3 regions of the Paenibacillus sp. F411 genome follow, and region 2 is predicted to be linked to each of the others. Evidence: riboswitches for the same ligand, from Rfam matches in the RefSeq annotation. Region 2 holds a riboswitch; each other region holds the start of a gene.
The links. Region 2 has a riboswitch for cyclic di-AMP ahead of JJQ72_RS07685 (TrkH family potassium uptake protein). Riboswitches for the same ligand answer to the same signal wherever they lie in the genome.
Positions count from the first base shown of each region.

Region 1: linked by a shared signal. The riboswitch ahead of JJQ72_RS09870 (C40 family peptidase) and the one ahead of JJQ72_RS07685 (TrkH family potassium uptake protein) in region 2 are both predicted to bind cyclic di-AMP.
Region 3: linked by a shared signal. The riboswitch ahead of JJQ72_RS18950 (C40 family peptidase) and the one ahead of JJQ72_RS07685 (TrkH family potassium uptake protein) in region 2 are both predicted to bind cyclic di-AMP.

Region 1 is NZ_JAGFIP010000007.1:159,386-164,608, reverse strand. It holds gene JJQ72_RS09885 (LacI family DNA-binding transcriptional regulator) at 1-693, shown strand, start outside; gene JJQ72_RS09880 (hypothetical protein) at 716-1,243, opposite strand; gene JJQ72_RS09875 (2Fe-2S iron-sulfur cluster-binding protein) at 1,304-1,696, opposite strand; gene JJQ72_RS09870 (C40 family peptidase) at 1,787-2,263, opposite strand; cyclic di-AMP (ydaO/yuaA leader) riboswitch at 2,268-2,401, opposite strand; gene JJQ72_RS09865 (four-helix bundle copper-binding protein) at 2,576-2,914, opposite strand; gene JJQ72_RS09860 (PQQ-dependent sugar dehydrogenase) at 2,996-4,144, opposite strand; gene JJQ72_RS09855 (UDP-N-acetylmuramoyl-L-alanyl-D-glutamate--2,6-diaminopimelate ligase) at 4,208-5,223, opposite strand, start outside.
Region 2 is NZ_JAGFIP010000005.1:166,855-172,077, reverse strand. It holds gene JJQ72_RS07690 (CPBP family intramembrane glutamic endopeptidase) at 1-1,219, opposite strand, end outside; cyclic di-AMP (ydaO/yuaA leader) riboswitch at 1,534-1,678, shown strand; gene JJQ72_RS07685 (TrkH family potassium uptake protein) at 1,759-3,099, shown strand; gene JJQ72_RS07680 (potassium channel family protein) at 3,114-3,779, shown strand; gene JJQ72_RS07675 (LysR family transcriptional regulator) at 3,893-4,813, opposite strand; gene JJQ72_RS07670 (succinate dehydrogenase cytochrome b558 subunit) at 5,070-5,223, shown strand, end outside.
Region 3 is NZ_JAGFIP010000024.1:15,884-21,106, reverse strand. It holds gene JJQ72_RS18960 (M1 family metallopeptidase) at 1-1,623, shown strand, start outside; gene JJQ72_RS18955 (hypothetical protein) at 1,634-2,455, shown strand; cyclic di-AMP (ydaO/yuaA leader) riboswitch at 2,689-2,828, shown strand; gene JJQ72_RS18950 (C40 family peptidase) at 2,832-3,305, shown strand; gene JJQ72_RS18945 (GNAT family N-acetyltransferase) at 3,568-4,056, shown strand; gene JJQ72_RS18940 (c-type cytochrome) at 4,201-4,560, shown strand; gene JJQ72_RS18935 (4a-hydroxytetrahydrobiopterin dehydratase) at 4,653-4,958, opposite strand; gene JJQ72_RS18930 (hypothetical protein) at 5,002-5,223, opposite strand, start outside.

The sequences.
Region 1 (5,223 bases), on a different contig from region 2:
GCAGAGCAGCTCATTGCCCCTCATGTCCATTGGGATCAATGCATTGGCATCATTGTTATGGGGGCTTTTCCATATCCGCTGCTGCAGCGAATGGCAGATATCCAGCTTCCCTTAGTCCTTGTGGATCATCAGGAGCCGCTGCTGCAGTGTGATACGGTTCGCCATGACGATGTGAATGCCGGATCCACAGCTTCTACGTTTCTCCAGTCACAGCATTGTCGGCGTATTGGCTTCATTACCGACGATGGACGCTCGGCGAGCTTTTTGCAGCGAAGGATCGGTGTTCAATTAGGTGTGGGTGGTGACTTTTTGCAGCAAGGCACGACTCTGCTGGAATGGCAGGTGCCCTACGAAAGAGGTCATTGGGGAGATGAAGTGCTGAAATCTCTGGAGCAGATCCCGGAGGACGAGCGTCCTGACGGATGGATTGGGGCGAACGATGATATCGCGCTGGAGTGGATGGAGACTTTGCAAAAACACGGCTACTCCATTCCGGAGGACTGCCGGGTCATCGGCATAGATAATGTGTGGGGGGCTTCACTCTCCGCTCCGCCACTTACAACGATTCAGCTGAGCAAGGAAGAGCTGGGTGCCCGGGCCATTGAAGCGCTGGAACGGCGCCTGCATCGCCCGGGGGCACCGGTGGAAACGATCATGCTTTCTACCCGGCTAATTCCGCGGAAATCGGCCTAACGATCACTTTTGGCAGTAGATATTATAAAGTGATCCTGCTCCATCGGCTGTCATACTGCTGCAGCCGAGGATGAAGTGAAGCGGGCTCCTCCAGAAGCAGCAAGCGAATCTTGACAATCCACTCCTGAAACACATGATAAGAGGCGAAGGCATTGGCTGTTTCTCCAGACACCAGCAGAAAATACGGAGCTGGATTCTTCTCGGTCAGGTGGCGGAGGGCGGCTTCGATCGGGACGTATTTTTTCCGTTTGCCTTCCCAGGCGTCCAGCTCGATATCACCTACGCTTTGCTCCTGAATCCAGTCCTGTAATGCGTTTTCTCTTTTATAAAAGGAGGTCCCCTCCCGTTTATACATTCGTTTCATCGTCTGTTCATGGAGTGGATAAAGCACGAGCCGCTGAAATGCCTGCTCGCTCTTCACCTGTACCGCTTGAGACAGCCCTTGCTCTCTGCCGATTTCTTCAAAAGGATCATAATAGATCAGTGTGCCTTTGGTTGTCTCCACAGGGGGGACATATCCATAGGGCACCTTTTGCAGGTTTCGAGTCATACACATTCCCTCCTAACCGTTATACAAGATAGCATGCGGCATCTGGCGCTCTCCTTATTCCTAGAAATAAGGCGTGTGCCGAATCGTCATATCTCCGGGCTGCTTCACCTTGGCTTGGCAGCCTAACCGGTAGCCTTCCTCCAGCTCCTCCGGATCGAGCCGAGCCTCCTCAGCCTCGTTCGGAGAGGAGAGCAGCTCCTCTCCTTCCAGTATGATGCAGCGGCATCGCGCACAGGTTCCACGTTTGCAAAAGGAGCTCCATTCAACCTGATGCATCTCCGCGATCTGAAGAACGGTCTCCCCGATGATCGGCTCTACCGACCTCTGCACACCGGATTTAATGAGAAGCAGGGTGCGCTCTTCATCCCGCTCCGTTGTGATCACGAGCTCCGGCTCAGGGTTAGAAACGGGCTTACGGCGTTGATTCAGATATGACTTCAGTCGCTTGAGCATGGAATCACCCCCTCCTTCATATCTCCATGATACACAAAAAGCCTGCGAAGTTCATCGCAGGCCCCTGATTCCAATCATAATACCTCTTGCTTAGCTGATTTCGCCCACCATCTGGATGTAATCCTTCTGGTCGATCACCCGGCGTGCAGTCACGTACTTGCTGTCATAGTAAGACTCGCTCAGCTTGCTGATTCTTACACCTTTACTGGTGGAAGCATGCGCAAATTGACCGTTACCAATGTAGACTCCGGCATGAGATACGCCTCTGCCCGACGTATTGAAGAATACCAGATCACCAAGCCTTAAATCATCACGCTCTACCTTCACACCTACGGTAGCCTGGGCTGCGGAGGTACGTGGCAGGTCTACATTATACTTGCTGAATATGTACAAAATGAATCCGGAGCAGTCAAATCCACTTACGGTCGTGCCGCCCCACTTATAAGGGGTTCCGACAAGCTTAGTCACTTCAGCTTGAAGCTTCGGCCCCTGATCTGCGAATGCCGTAACCGCACCCGATGAAAAGATTAAAGCAGAACCTAATACAGACAATAGCAGCTTCTTCAAAAGATAGTGCTCCCTTCGGTGCCTACGGAGTTAGCTAAGGGTTCGGTTAAGGGTCCCCTATATTCCCTCTCAAACAAGAATAATTCACCCGGCAGTGGTTCCCCCGTTTTCTATATCGAAATTCGGCATATTAATGAATTTTTTGTAACTCTCTCCCTTAATGTAGTACATCACAGGACAAGCTGTCAATCATTTTTGTAACTAATTTGTCATGGGTTGCAGTGAGGGCTTGGAGCATGACAAAAACAGCCCCAAACACATTCATTAGGAAGTGTTCAGGGCTGTTTATAGGACTTCATAATAGCGTATTAGTTAGGCCGCCATCTCCCGGCAGGCCTTGGCACATGAGAAGCAGGCCTCCGCACATTGACGGCAGTGCTCATGCTCGTGCTTGCTGCACTCGTTTCCGCAAGCCTCGCACATTTCAGCACAGGCCTCACAAATTTGCTTCATATAGCTGCTATTCATCGACATTGCTTGAGCTGCAAAAGCGCAGAGCTCTGCACATTCGCGATCCATTCGGATACATTCCTTCATCATTTGCAGGTCTTCTTCCTCCAGGCAGGCACTGTAGCAGCGATTGCATGCCTGCATGCAGCGCAGGCACTCGTCAATACATTGCTGAAGCTTTTCAGGTGATATGGTTGACATAAGATGTGCTCCTTTCCTGTAAAAGATTTATTCTGCCCTGGACAGGTCTCCTTTATCATTAAACAGCTCCTGCATATTTAATCATTTCTGCTCTTGCTTTGGCTGAAGCAGCAGCAGGCGGTCATCTCCTGGAGATGGTGTCCCGCGTCCGTCAGTATTGTTCGTAATGAGGTAGACTCCATCCTCACTCATCTGTACATCGCGAATTCTGCCGACACCGTCCAGCACAGTGTTCAGCTTCTTCTTTTCAAGATCAAAGCGGTATAATGCTTCTCCCCTCAGACCCGCAATCAGAAGCATATCCTCTTGTTCATAAAGAGTTCCCGAAGGGGCAATGGCTTCCTCGCCGGTATGAAGCAAAGGAGGCACCATCCCTTCCTGCTGCTCATCCCCGATGTTATCCGGCCAGCCATAATTACTGCCCGGCTCAATGCTGTTTATCTCATCATGCCCGCCAACACGGCCGCTGGGACCATGCTCGGAATTGAACATGCGCCCTGCCGCATCCCAGGCAAGACCTTGAGAATTGCGGTGTCCGTAGGAATACACATAGGAGTTCGGAAAAGGATTGTCTTCCGGAATCGAGCCATCCGGGTTCATACGTAATATTTTGCCGCCCAGGCTCTCGACATTCTGTGCCATCTCTCCTTCACCTGCATCCCCGGTAGTCAAATACAGCTTCTTATCGGGCCCCCATTTCATGCGTCCGCCATTATGCACATTAGAGCCCGGGATGTCCTCAATGAACGCCTCGACCTCCTGCCAAGCCTCTTCCTCCTGTCGAATGAGTATGACGCGATTCTTCATTTCGCCGCCTTCCTCGTACGTGTGATAAGCGTAAGCTAATCGGCTGCTAGCAAAGTCCGGGGCCAGCACAAGGCCCAATAGCCCTCCTTCACCCTGCGCCTTAACAGGCTGCTTCGTATCCACCGGAAGACGCTCCCGATGACCATCCTTCAGCGATACAATCTGTCCTTCCCGTTCACTGATGTAAATATCCTTCCCGGAGATCGCAATGGACCATGGAATCTGCAATTCTTCTGCGACTACGCTGTACGTGTACGACCCGTCGGAGCTTTCCTGCTCACTATTCTGCTTCGGCGCTTGGCTGCCGGAAGAATGCTGATCCACAGGGGCTTCCTGGTCCCCGGATGACTCATCCTGTACTGGACTGGATGAGCACGAGAACAATAACGCCGCGGACAGTAACCATATCCAGGATTTTTTCATGTGCTGAACCTCCTCTGTTTCGATAAATAAAAATACTGCCGGATTTCCGGCAGTATTTAACATTTACACCCGCACCATATGAGACTGGACAATGTCGGCATCACTCATCTGCTGCAACCCGTCAGAAGTGTAGAGGAATTTCTCGTGTCCACGCCCGGTAATCAGAATCCGATCGCCTGCATTCGCCGAATGAATGGCTTGAAGAATCGCATCCTGACGGTTCGCGACAAATTCACTCTTAGACAAATGCTGCTCCGACAGCCCCTGCCTCATATCGAGAAAGATATCTTCAATCTGCTCTGAGTATACATTGTCTGACGTAAATACAACACCATCTGCCAAATCAGCCGCAATACCGGCCATGATGGGACGCTTTAATCGGTCTCTTTCACCTCGACAGCCCATGACGCAAATAATTTTGCCTGAAGTGCACTCTCGAGCCGTTAGCAGCGCAGCCTTCAGCCCTTCCGGATTGTGGGCATAATCTATGGTGATATTAAAGTCTTGGCCCGTCGATACATCCTCAAATCTTCCGGATATCCCTGTAAAGGATTGCAGCCCTCGGGTAATCTCATCCCAGGACAGCCCTTCGCATGAACAGATCGCAGCCGCTGCAAGAGCATTGTACACATTATGAAGTCCTGGAACCTTCAATACTACAGGGTACTGATCCCCCGTGTAGGTCTGAATTGTGAACCTGGTGCCTTGCTCGGCTCTTTCGACCTGAATGCCGCGGAGATGACAGTCTTCACCGAGGCCATAAGTAACCACCTGTGCGGCCGTTCTTTTGGCATAGTATGCGGATGCAGCATCGTCTCCGTTCAGCACCGCGGTTTTCTGCATATCGTCTACGCTATTGCCAAGTCTTGAGAACAGCAGCTCCTTAGAGCCTCGATACTCGTCCATATGATGATGATAGTCCAGATGATCGTGGGCGAGATTTGTAAATGCAGCGGTTTGAAAACCACAGCCCAGCACTCTCCCCATATCCAGACCATGAGAGGATACCTCTACGACCGCGTACTCGGCACCGGCATTCGCAATCGTTCTTAAGAATTTCTGAAGTCGCAATGGATCCG
Region 2 (5,223 bases):
ATTGGCTGGCGTCAATGGTTGACCATGTGTTCAGTGTCAGCCCGAGAACGACAAAAATAATTGACTGCACGCCCATCAAGATAAATGCCCATACATAACCCAGCTTCATGCTCTGCAATACATAGCGGCCATAACCGGTCTCACGGACCTCGGGAAAAGGATTCAAGCCATCCTCTTTGAGCCACAGCCCTGTTCCCCCGGCAAGAGAGAAGTAGACCAGGGCCGAAAAGACTAGGGAGTAGCCGGCATAGAAGAGAAGCCGCCCGCCGATCATGGTCTCCGACATCCCTTGAGCTTCATAGGACGGCAGCATATTGTACACATTGAGCATTTGCGTTACAAACACGATGACTGCAAGCAGAACGCCTCGCTTCCAGGAGATGTACATCCGGGTTCTGACGCTGTAAATGACGGCCAGGATGCCCAGGAGAAGGGTGAACAGCCCGTAGCCCAGCAAGGTAAGCAGCACGGCAGCCATGGTCTGCTGATCGACATAAGCCAGATGAGATTCAGGAGCGGCAAAAGCCGGCTCGAAAGAACGAAGCTGTCCGTTCTCAAAAGTAAAGGCAAGCTGCAGCACCGCATCCCCGGCCTTAGCATCAGGGTCCCGGTAGATCAGCCCGGGCTCACGTTTGCCTGTGACCATCGTCAGCTGCTCGGGATCATAGCCTGCGCGCTGTACCCAAGGGGCAGCTAAAGCCTGCTTCTCCGCAAGCGTCAGCTCTCCTTCGAGCAGGAGCAGTAGCTGCCGCTGCGCCCGGCCCTCCTGCAGCATGGCGCCCTCATAGCCGGAGTCCTGCGAATCGTAGGTGAAGCCGGCAATTGCTCCGGTATGCATATTGACATCGACATGGATGGCATTGCTATTTCCTTGATCGAGAGTGACCCGGTACAGCTCATAAGGATATTTCTCCTTGAATTGTTCGTCATAGAGCTGCACCAGCTTCTCCTTCATCAGGTAGCCGTAAAGCTCAGAGCGCGCAGTATATGTCACTAAGGGCTCTTGGCTGCTGCCGGGACTCAGCGTCATCTGTTCGGTATAAAAGCGCTGTGCCGCCGCTGCTGCTTCGGATTTGTCGATGGGCTGGGGTGTTGACGCCCCGGAATATAGTGCAGGGTACACCTGCAGGGCGAGAAACAGTATACAGCCGGCCAAAGCCATCAGGAGCAAGGGCTTGAAATCTGGCCTAAGGACCAGCGGGGAGCCTGACCGATTCATGATGTCCCTCCTTTATTGCGAAATGGATTTTCAGTTTGATGACTCTGTTGAAGGCTTTGTTATTTAGAAGTATATAGGCTGGGATGCCGGGAGCACAAATAAGGGCGCATGGTCCAAGGAAGGAAACCTTCAAATAGCTTGAAAAAAACTGAAAACACGGGAAAGATTTCGAAAACCTCAGAAAAGGGGATGCTGTGATTCTGGAATATGGCTAATTTGAACCTTTTTACATGGATTTCCGTCAAAAACGGTTTTGGATATTCCCTGGCTGCATGCGTTATAATCACATCATGTCAGAACGTCATGACGATAATTGAATAGATCAGCCGAGTTTCGATAAGAAAACGGGGGAACCATGTAATTGGGGTGAATTTCGCTTTTTGCAGGAGAAGCGAATAGGGCAGCCTGTGATATGCCCGAATCCGTCAGCTAACCTCGTAGGCTGTGTGCACAGGGACCCAAACGCGATAAAAAGGCATTGGATTTCCAGTGTCTTTTTTATGTGCCATTTTTAAGAGGTGAGCAAAGTGAAACGGAAGTTGAAATGGAAGCTGAAATGGCTCCGCTTGTCCCCGCCGCAGTTTCTGGTTGCGGGCTTTAGTGCCATTATTTTGACGGGGGCTTTTCTGCTGATGCTTCCCATAGCCAGCGAAAGCGGGGAAGGGCTCGGATTTATGGATGCCTTGTTTACGGCCACCTCTGCAACCTGCGTTACGGGTCTTGTCGTTGTGGATACAGAAACGTTCTTCAGCACGTTTGGGGAAATCGTCATTATGTGTATGATACAAGTAGGCGGCCTGGGCTTTATGACGATGGCTACTTTGATTGCACTGGTTCTCAAGCGCCGAATCTCGCTCAAGGATCGGCTGATCCTGCAGGAGGCCATGAATCAGACCGCTATGGAAGGGATCGTGCGGCTGATCCGAAGAGTGCTGCTGTACTCCTTGTATATTGAAGGGGTGGCGGTAATCATTTATACGGCCAGATGGGCATTCGATATGCCCTTGGGCAAAGCGGCCTATTTTGCTGTTTTCCACGCGATCAGCCTGTTTAACAATGCGGGCTTTGATCTGTTCGGAGATTTCAGAAGCCTGACGGGTTATGTGAGTGATCCTTTTGTTAATCTTACGAGCCTATTTCTTATTATATCCGGCGGAATCGGTTTTATTGTAATGTCAGAAATCGTAGATTATAAAACCCGGCGGAAGCTGTCCCTGCACTCCAAGGTGGTGCTGTCCATGACGGGAGCGCTGATTGTGATCGGTACGGTCATTATATTTATATTTGAATTTACGAATGTCAAAACGCTGGGCGCACTGGGCTGGGACGGCAAGCTGTGGGGCTCCTTGTTCCAGTCCGTCACGCCGCGGACGGCAGGGGCCAACACCTTGAATATTCCGGATTTGCGCCAGGCCACTCAGTTTTTTATCATTATTCTTATGTTTATTGGAGCATCGCCGGGATCGGCGGGCGGGGGAATCAAGACGACGACCTTTACGATTATGATCGGTGCCGTCATTTCGATGATTCGCGGACGTGATGATATCGTGCTGTTCCGTCACCGGCTGGCGCAGGAGCGGATCTTTAAGGCACTGACGGTCTCTCTGCTGGCTCTGCTGTTTATTGTAGCAGTGGCTATGGTGCTGTCTACAACGGAGGATGCGAGCTTTTTGGCGATTCTGTTTGAAACGGCCTCGGCATTTTCTACGGTAGGATTGTCCATGGGACTGACGCCCGAGCTGTCCCTGCTCGGCAAGGTACTGATTACGGTGACCATGTTTGCGGGCCGGGTCGGCCTGCTGACACTCGTATTCGCGCTCGGGCCGAAGAAGGGAAAAGAGCTGTACCGGTATCCGGAAGGCAAAATGATTATTGGATAAGGGGATAGAAGGACATGAAACCAAAACAGTTTGCGGTGATCGGCCTTGGTCGCTTCGGCGCCAGTCTGGCGCTGGAGCTGATGGACCTTGGCTATGAGGTGCTGGGCGTGGACCGGGACGAAGAGATTGTGGAGGATATGAGCGATCTGCTGACACATACCGTTGTTGCGGATGCTACGGATGAAGAGGTGCTGAAATCGCTAGGCATCCGAAACTTTGACTGCGGGATTGTGGCCATCGGCGATGATATCCAGACGAGCATCCTGACGGCAATTCAGCTCAAGGAGCTTGGTGTGAAGACGGTCGTAGCCAAAGCGATCTCGGTGCTGCACGGAAGGGCTCTGGATAAGCTGGGCGTGGATCGCGTGATTTTTCCGGAGCGGGATATGGGCATCCGGGTCGCGCATCAGCTCGTGACTCCCAATCTGGTGGACTATATGGAGCTGTCGAAGGATTATTTGCTGGTGGAGATGACCGTAACCGAATGCATGGACGGCAAAACGCTCAGCGAGCTGAACACCCGGACGCGATACGGAGTGAGCGTCGTGGCTCTCAATCAGCATAAGGGTATTATTGTGGCGCCGACGGCGATGGACGTCCTCAAGGCGGGAGATATAATGGTCGTCATCGGAACTAAGAATAATATTGACCGCTTTGAAGGTGAAGTCGTTAACACCTAAGGTGAAGCCTGCGGGCCAGGCCGGGCATGAAGCAGTGTGTGAAATAGGCAGGCGGGACAGAATACTCTGTCTCGCCTGCCTATTGTCGTTTCAGCAAGGAAAGCGGTGAAGCATTAGTTATCGGCTTGCCGCCGCTCTTCCGCGAGCTTGCGGAATAGTGCTTCGGTCTCTGCAATCCAGCGGCTGGCCGCGCTGCTGAGCTCGGAGGCTTCACCGTAGATAAGGCTGGTGGTGCGCCGGGTCTCGATGAGGACCGGAATGTGGATATCTACAAGTCCGTTGTCGGCCAGCAGCTGCGGCCGAAGGTATGACTTGGGAAGCAGTGCGGCGGCTTTGCAGGTGGGGAGGAGCCGGACAATTGCTTCAAAGGAATCAATCTCCATGCGGATGTCCGGCATAATGCCCCACCGATGAAACAGATCATCGGTCAGCTTGCGGTACCAGGTGCCGGTCGAGAAGATGATCATCGGCAGCCCCTGCAGCTGCTCGATGCCCACCTCGGGCGCATCAGCCAGCGGATGTCCCTCAGGCAGTACCAGCTCCAGGTGGTCGTCAAAGAGCGGGATGCAATTAAGGCCCGCCTGGGAGATGGAGGAAGCGACAATTCCCACATCGACCCGTTTGTCCCGCACGGAGGACACGATTTCATGCGTTTTGCCGGTAATGAGCTTGATCTCCGCCGAAGGATGGCGCTCCATGAAGGCGTTCACCAAGGGGGGCAGCGTTGTTTGAAGAGTCGTGAGGCTGGCTCCCAGGGTAATTGTGATCTGTTCTCCCTCGCGGTAGTGAGCCAGGGTCTGCATGAAGCGAAGCTGGTTCTGCCGCTGTTCAAGGGCGTAAGTGTACGCCAGCTGTCCGATGGAGGTCAGCTCCAGCCGCTTGCCGCGCCGGTTAAACAGCTGTACCCCCAGCTCGTCCTCCAGCTTGGCAATCTTGCGGGAGAGGGCGGGCTGGGACAGATTCAGCAGCTTGGAGGCTTTGTTCAAGCTGCTCTGTTCTACCACAACAGCAAATACATCCAGTTCATCGAACAAGGGTTTCACTTCCTTATAAATGGGTAACGTCTCGTTATGCGTGTATATTATAACGTTTAATAATTATATTGCAATTCCATTATAAGAAAAAAAGGAGTAACATAAAATGTGACACATGATGTTCGCAGTCTGCCCTGTTTTGTAGAATCATGTCACAAACAGATCGCATTATGCTGTATCATGAAAGATGGGTTACTACCTCACAGTGATTGGATTCATGAAAACGCTATACACAATGAAAGGGGAACGTCCACTGATGAAAGGGTATTATTCCAGAAAGCTGCATTCCTTGCTAGGGGTCATCCCGCTCGGCGCCTTTTTAATCGAGCACCTGCTGACGAACTATCAAGCGTATGAAAGAGGGAAAGAGGGATTCGACAAGGCGGTTAACCTGTTGAACAGCATGCCGC
Region 3 (5,223 bases), on a different contig from region 2:
AAGGAATCCGGCGGACGTCTCCGTTCGGATACCATGCCACAGGACGGCTTCGGCTCGATGAGCATTACCGAGGTCAAGACGACAGACGGACTCTCACTGCTGCACCGGCTTCAGTACGTACAGCCGGATGACGGCAATATCAACGATCAGACGCTGGTCAAGCTTCGCCTGCCCCGGCCGGTAAAAGGCGGGGAGAGCATCACCCTGCATCTTGGATTTCAAGTGGAGCTGCCTAAAATATTCGCGCGAATGGGAAGCGCGGGGGATTTCACAATGGCCGGGCAGTGGTTTCCGAAGCTCAGTGTCTATGAGCCAGCAGGAACGCGGGGAGCCTCTGAGGAGGGCTGGAACCTTCATCAGTATCACGGAAATTCTGAATTTTATGCCGATTTCGGCATCTACAGCGTACGCATCCGTGTACCGGAGCATTATATCGTCGCCGCGACCGGCTTCCCGACCAAATCCGCAGTCACATCGGACGGCGAAAAAATATATCAGTTTTATGCCGATGATGTCCACGATTTCGCCTGGGCGGCATCCCCTGATTTTATCGCTGCCGAAGAAGCTTTTTCAGCACCCGGGGTGCCGGGAGTCAAGATTAAGCTGTATCTTGATCCGCTGCACAAGCATCTGAAGGACCGCTATTTCGATGCAGCCAAAGCGGCTCTGAAATCCTACAGCAAGTGGTACGGGACGTATCCATACTCCACTCTGTCCATTGTCGTGCCTCCCGAAGAGGGCAATGGCGCCGGCGGCATGGAGTACCCGACACTCATCACAGCCTTCGGGGCCAAGGATGATTCCCCTGGCTATGAGCTGGAGCGCACAGTCATTCATGAGATCGGCCACCAGTATTTCTACGGCATGATAGCCAGCAATGAATTTGAAGAAGCCTGGCTCGATGAAGCCTTCACTTCTTACGCGGAGGAAAAGGTGATGGAGCTGGAATACGGCCTCACTCCGAACACGGCAGCCCAGGCTGCGTCCATTGCCAAGCCCTCCTCCCTGACGCAGGAGGCATGGAAATACGGCTCCCACCAGCATTATGCCCAAAACGTGTATACCCGTGGCAAGCTGGTGCTTCAGGACATTCAGCGGCATGTCGGTGCGAAGACGATGGAGAGGATCATGAAAGCCTATGCCCAAAAATATCGCTTCAAGCATCCCACTACAGCGGACTTCCAGCAGGTTGTAGAGCAGATCACCGAATCATCATGGCAGAGCTATTTCGACCACTATGTGTATGGCGCACAGATGATGGATGTTGCCGTGGAAAGTATTGAGGGGGCCTCCACCGGTACAGCAGACCATCCTTCCTATACGACCACAGTGACGCTGAGCAGCCGGGGAGGACCGGTTCACCAGGTGCCCGTGACGTTCGCTTTTGAGAATGGAGAAACGATCCGCCGGGTGTGGGACGGCAGCGGCGAGGCTGCACGCTTCAAGGTGACCTCCTCCTCCCCGCTGATCTGGGCGATGGCTGATCCCGACTACACGATGGTGCTTGAGAACAAGCATGTGAACAACTATTTAAAGGCCGGCATGGAGGCCAAGCAGGTGACACGCTGGAACCTGAGCGTCACCAAGCTGATCGAGACGCTGTACGGAGCGCTGTCATGGTAGGGGGGATTATATGAGAACATACGCGGGTTTAGGATGGGGAAGTGTGAAGGATCAGTTTTATGTCATCATTCTGCTGTTTGTATATCGGCTGCTCTGGGGGTACTGCCTGTATCGCCTCATTTCCTCCATCGTCGTGCCGCTGCTGCTGCGATACCCCGATCCCGCTCCGCATGAGCTGAGCAGACTGCTTTATTTTTTTGAAGGAGAGCTGGCATTGACCCGCGGCGGCCTGCTTCCCGGTGCTGTATGGATGCTGATTCTCCTTGCGGCTGTGCATATTCTGCTGACTCCCTGCATTCGGGCCGGAATGATGTATCATCTTCACCGGGAAGCCGAGGGGGAGCGGGGGCTGTTTCTTTTTCAAGGCATGCGGAAGCTGTGGAAGCCCTTGACGCTGTTCTATATCCTGGAGCTGATCCTGCTGGGTCTGCCCTTGTATTGGTTACTTCCGGAGGCCCTGCCTTCCTTCATTGAAGCAGCCCGTCATCCGCAGGCGCTGCTGCAGCCGGGACTCTGGGTGCTGGGATGGCTTCTGTATGTATGGATCATCCGTCTGGCTTTGCTGTACATGCAGTTTGGATATACGTCCGGCACAGGAACTCCCGCAGCCCTGCTCTTGTTCCTGCGCCGCCTCGGCAGCGCGCTTCCGCTCTCCCTGCTCATTGGCGGCCTGGCCCTGCTGTCCTCGTTACTGATCGGCGGGATGTCCTTATGGTGGTCGGGCCTGATCGGCCTATTGCTGCAGCAGGCTTCCTATTTCCTGAAGAGCCTTTTTCAGGTGTGGGGAATGGCCTCACAGTATCACGTATTTAAATCATCATCTACAAAATAAAGAATTATCGGTCCACTAAAAAAGGAGCTGCCGACAAGATTGAATCTTGTGGCGACAGCTCCTTTTTGCTGTTTCCCGGGACATCCGTTTCTTTTTTTATTAAATATCGTTCCTTTGTTTGCCAAAATGTAAATACTCTGCTAAAATAACGAAAGTGATAGTAACAAATTTGTCATCTTGATGTCATCATTTATGTACCTAGCCATATTGTCGTTGAGTCCAATACTTTAACATTTTTCAGAAAGCCGAATTTCCGAATGTAAGGAAAACGGGGGATCCGTCCTGGGTGAATTGACCTTGTAACAGAGGGGTCATAGGTTAACCTTCTCAACCGAACCCTTAAGCTAACCTCGCAGGCTTGGAAGGAGCTTTTCACGTGAAGAAGAAGTTGGCTGCAGTCTCACTTGGTTTAGCGCTCGCGCTCAGCATTACTGCCGGAAGCGCTTTCGCAGATTCAAAGCTTACCAGCACGATTAAGCCGGTCATGGGCGTAAGCTACAAGATGGGTGGAACAACGACGAAAGGCTTTGATTGTTCCGGATTTACAAGTTATGTGTTCAAGAAGCTCGGTGTCACCTTACCGCGTGTTTCTTCCGCTCAATATAAGGTGGGGACCTCTGTGTCCAAGAGCAGCCTGAAGGCCGGTGATCTCGTATTCTTCAATACGACAGGCCGCGGTGTTTCCCACGTTGGGATTTATGTAGGCAACGGCAAGTTTGCTCATTCCTCCAGCTCCGAAGGAGTCACTATTACCAGCCTCAACTCCAGCTATTTCGCCAAGCGTTATGTCGGAGCCAAGCGGGTCATGAGTGAGAGCAAGTACAAGGCCGTCGCCGTGAATTACAACTAATCCAATTCATGTCATTGACTTGCCTCGAAGCAGATGCGCCAACATCTCTTCGGGGCTTTTGTTTGTGCTATACTTCTATAACGCAGGAAGAAGGCAAAAGGTTTTTCATTTTACAAAAAAATATGTAAAAGCCACAACTTTTTATCTTCTCGTGCGTCTTACTGCTTTAATACCCGTATCCCTGAGTATGAAACACATTTTGGAAAATAATATGTTATATATTCTCAAAGCGTAAACAACCCTTTGCCGTGAGGTGCCTCCCATGATTGACTCATACCCTTTATTTCGAGCAGTTCCCATGACCTTTGAGCATGCAATCGACGTATGCAGCTGGCGTTATCCAGAGCCCTACAATATTTATGGCTGGCTCCCGTGGGAGCAAATGGTTCAGCTTGGCGTGGAATTCGGCGATCCCCTCATTCGGGAGGAGCAGTATCTTTCTGTAGTGGATGAGCAGGACAGACTATGGGGGTTCGCACAGCTATTTCCCTTGGACCGGGTCATTCGCATCGGTCTCGGGATGCGCCCTGATTGGTGCGGACATGGAATGGGTAAGCGATTTGTGGAGGCCATTGTGGACGAGGCCAAGCGCCGTTATCCAAGCGGCCCCTTAGATCTGGAGGTTCTGGCCTGGAACGAGCGCGCGATCCGCACCTACCGCAAGGCCGGCTTTGGCATTACGGATTCTTATGAGAAGCTTACGCCTTCCGGGATGGCCGAGTTTTATTGTATGGAATATGTGCCGAGCTAAAGACTGCATTTTGTCACGATTCTGTGATATTATAGCTTTCAGATGAGCATGTCTGTGCTTTTTTTGTCACAACTGCTTTGCTGTCCCGACAGGATCGTCTATAATAGGAATACATGCACATACATAGGAAAGGACGATTTGACGATGCAGAAATGGATCATGAGCGGCATTTTCTTCTTCTCATGCGCGTTGGCTCTTGTATTGTTGTTCACGCTTCCAGGTAAAGAAGAGGCTGCAGAAGAAGCGAAGCCGACCATGCCGGAGGTTACTATGGTTGCAGCAGACGCTGAAGCCGTACTGAAGAGCAGCTGTATTACCTGTCACGGAGACCAGCTTCAAGGCGGTGCAGGCCCAGCTCTGAATCAGGTAGGCGCTAAGCTGGATGCTGAAGCCCTCTTCACTGTGATTTCTAAAGGCCGCCCACCAGGCATGCCTGCTTTCAAGGATTCGCTGTCGGAAGAGGAAATTGCTAATGTGGCGATGTACCTCGCCGAGAAGAAATAATAGCTTCACACGAAACACGCTTGGTCTCATGCAGACCCAAGCGTGTTTTTTTAATGTATAGGTGGTGATTGGATCTTCCCCATGGACCCTCGTTATCCGTTCTCTGCGGACCTTCTTTTCTCGTATACCTCGTTAAACTGTTGTGCCTCTTTAATATCGAGTGCGGTAATACCACCCTCATTCCAGGAGGTCAGCCGCAGCGTAACCGTCTTGAAATCAATGGTGATATAAGGATGGTGGTCAAACGCCTCCGAGATCGCTGCTACCTCATCCACAAAGGCAATGCCTTTCATAAAGGAAGGGAACGTATATTTTCTTATAATCCACCGCCCCTGCTCCAGCTCCCATCCCTCCAGCTTCTCCAGATGGGCTTCTACCTCCTGCTGTGTGTACAGCATGCTTATCTTCCTCCCCCGTAATTCCTATTCCAGCAAGCTCTCCTCAGATTAGCGAGACCACATCCAGCTCTTCCTCACCAATCAGTACATTGATGCGATGCTGCTTCGGATCGTGGATAACGACTCCGCTTCCTACCGGGATTACCGGCTCCGTACCCAGCGCATAAAATAAATCCTCTGCCAAGGCCTCATGGACCTCATTCTGCTCGGTCGTGTTCAAATGCTCCCAATCGCTCAGATCCATTTCAAAAAAAACATAGCTGTC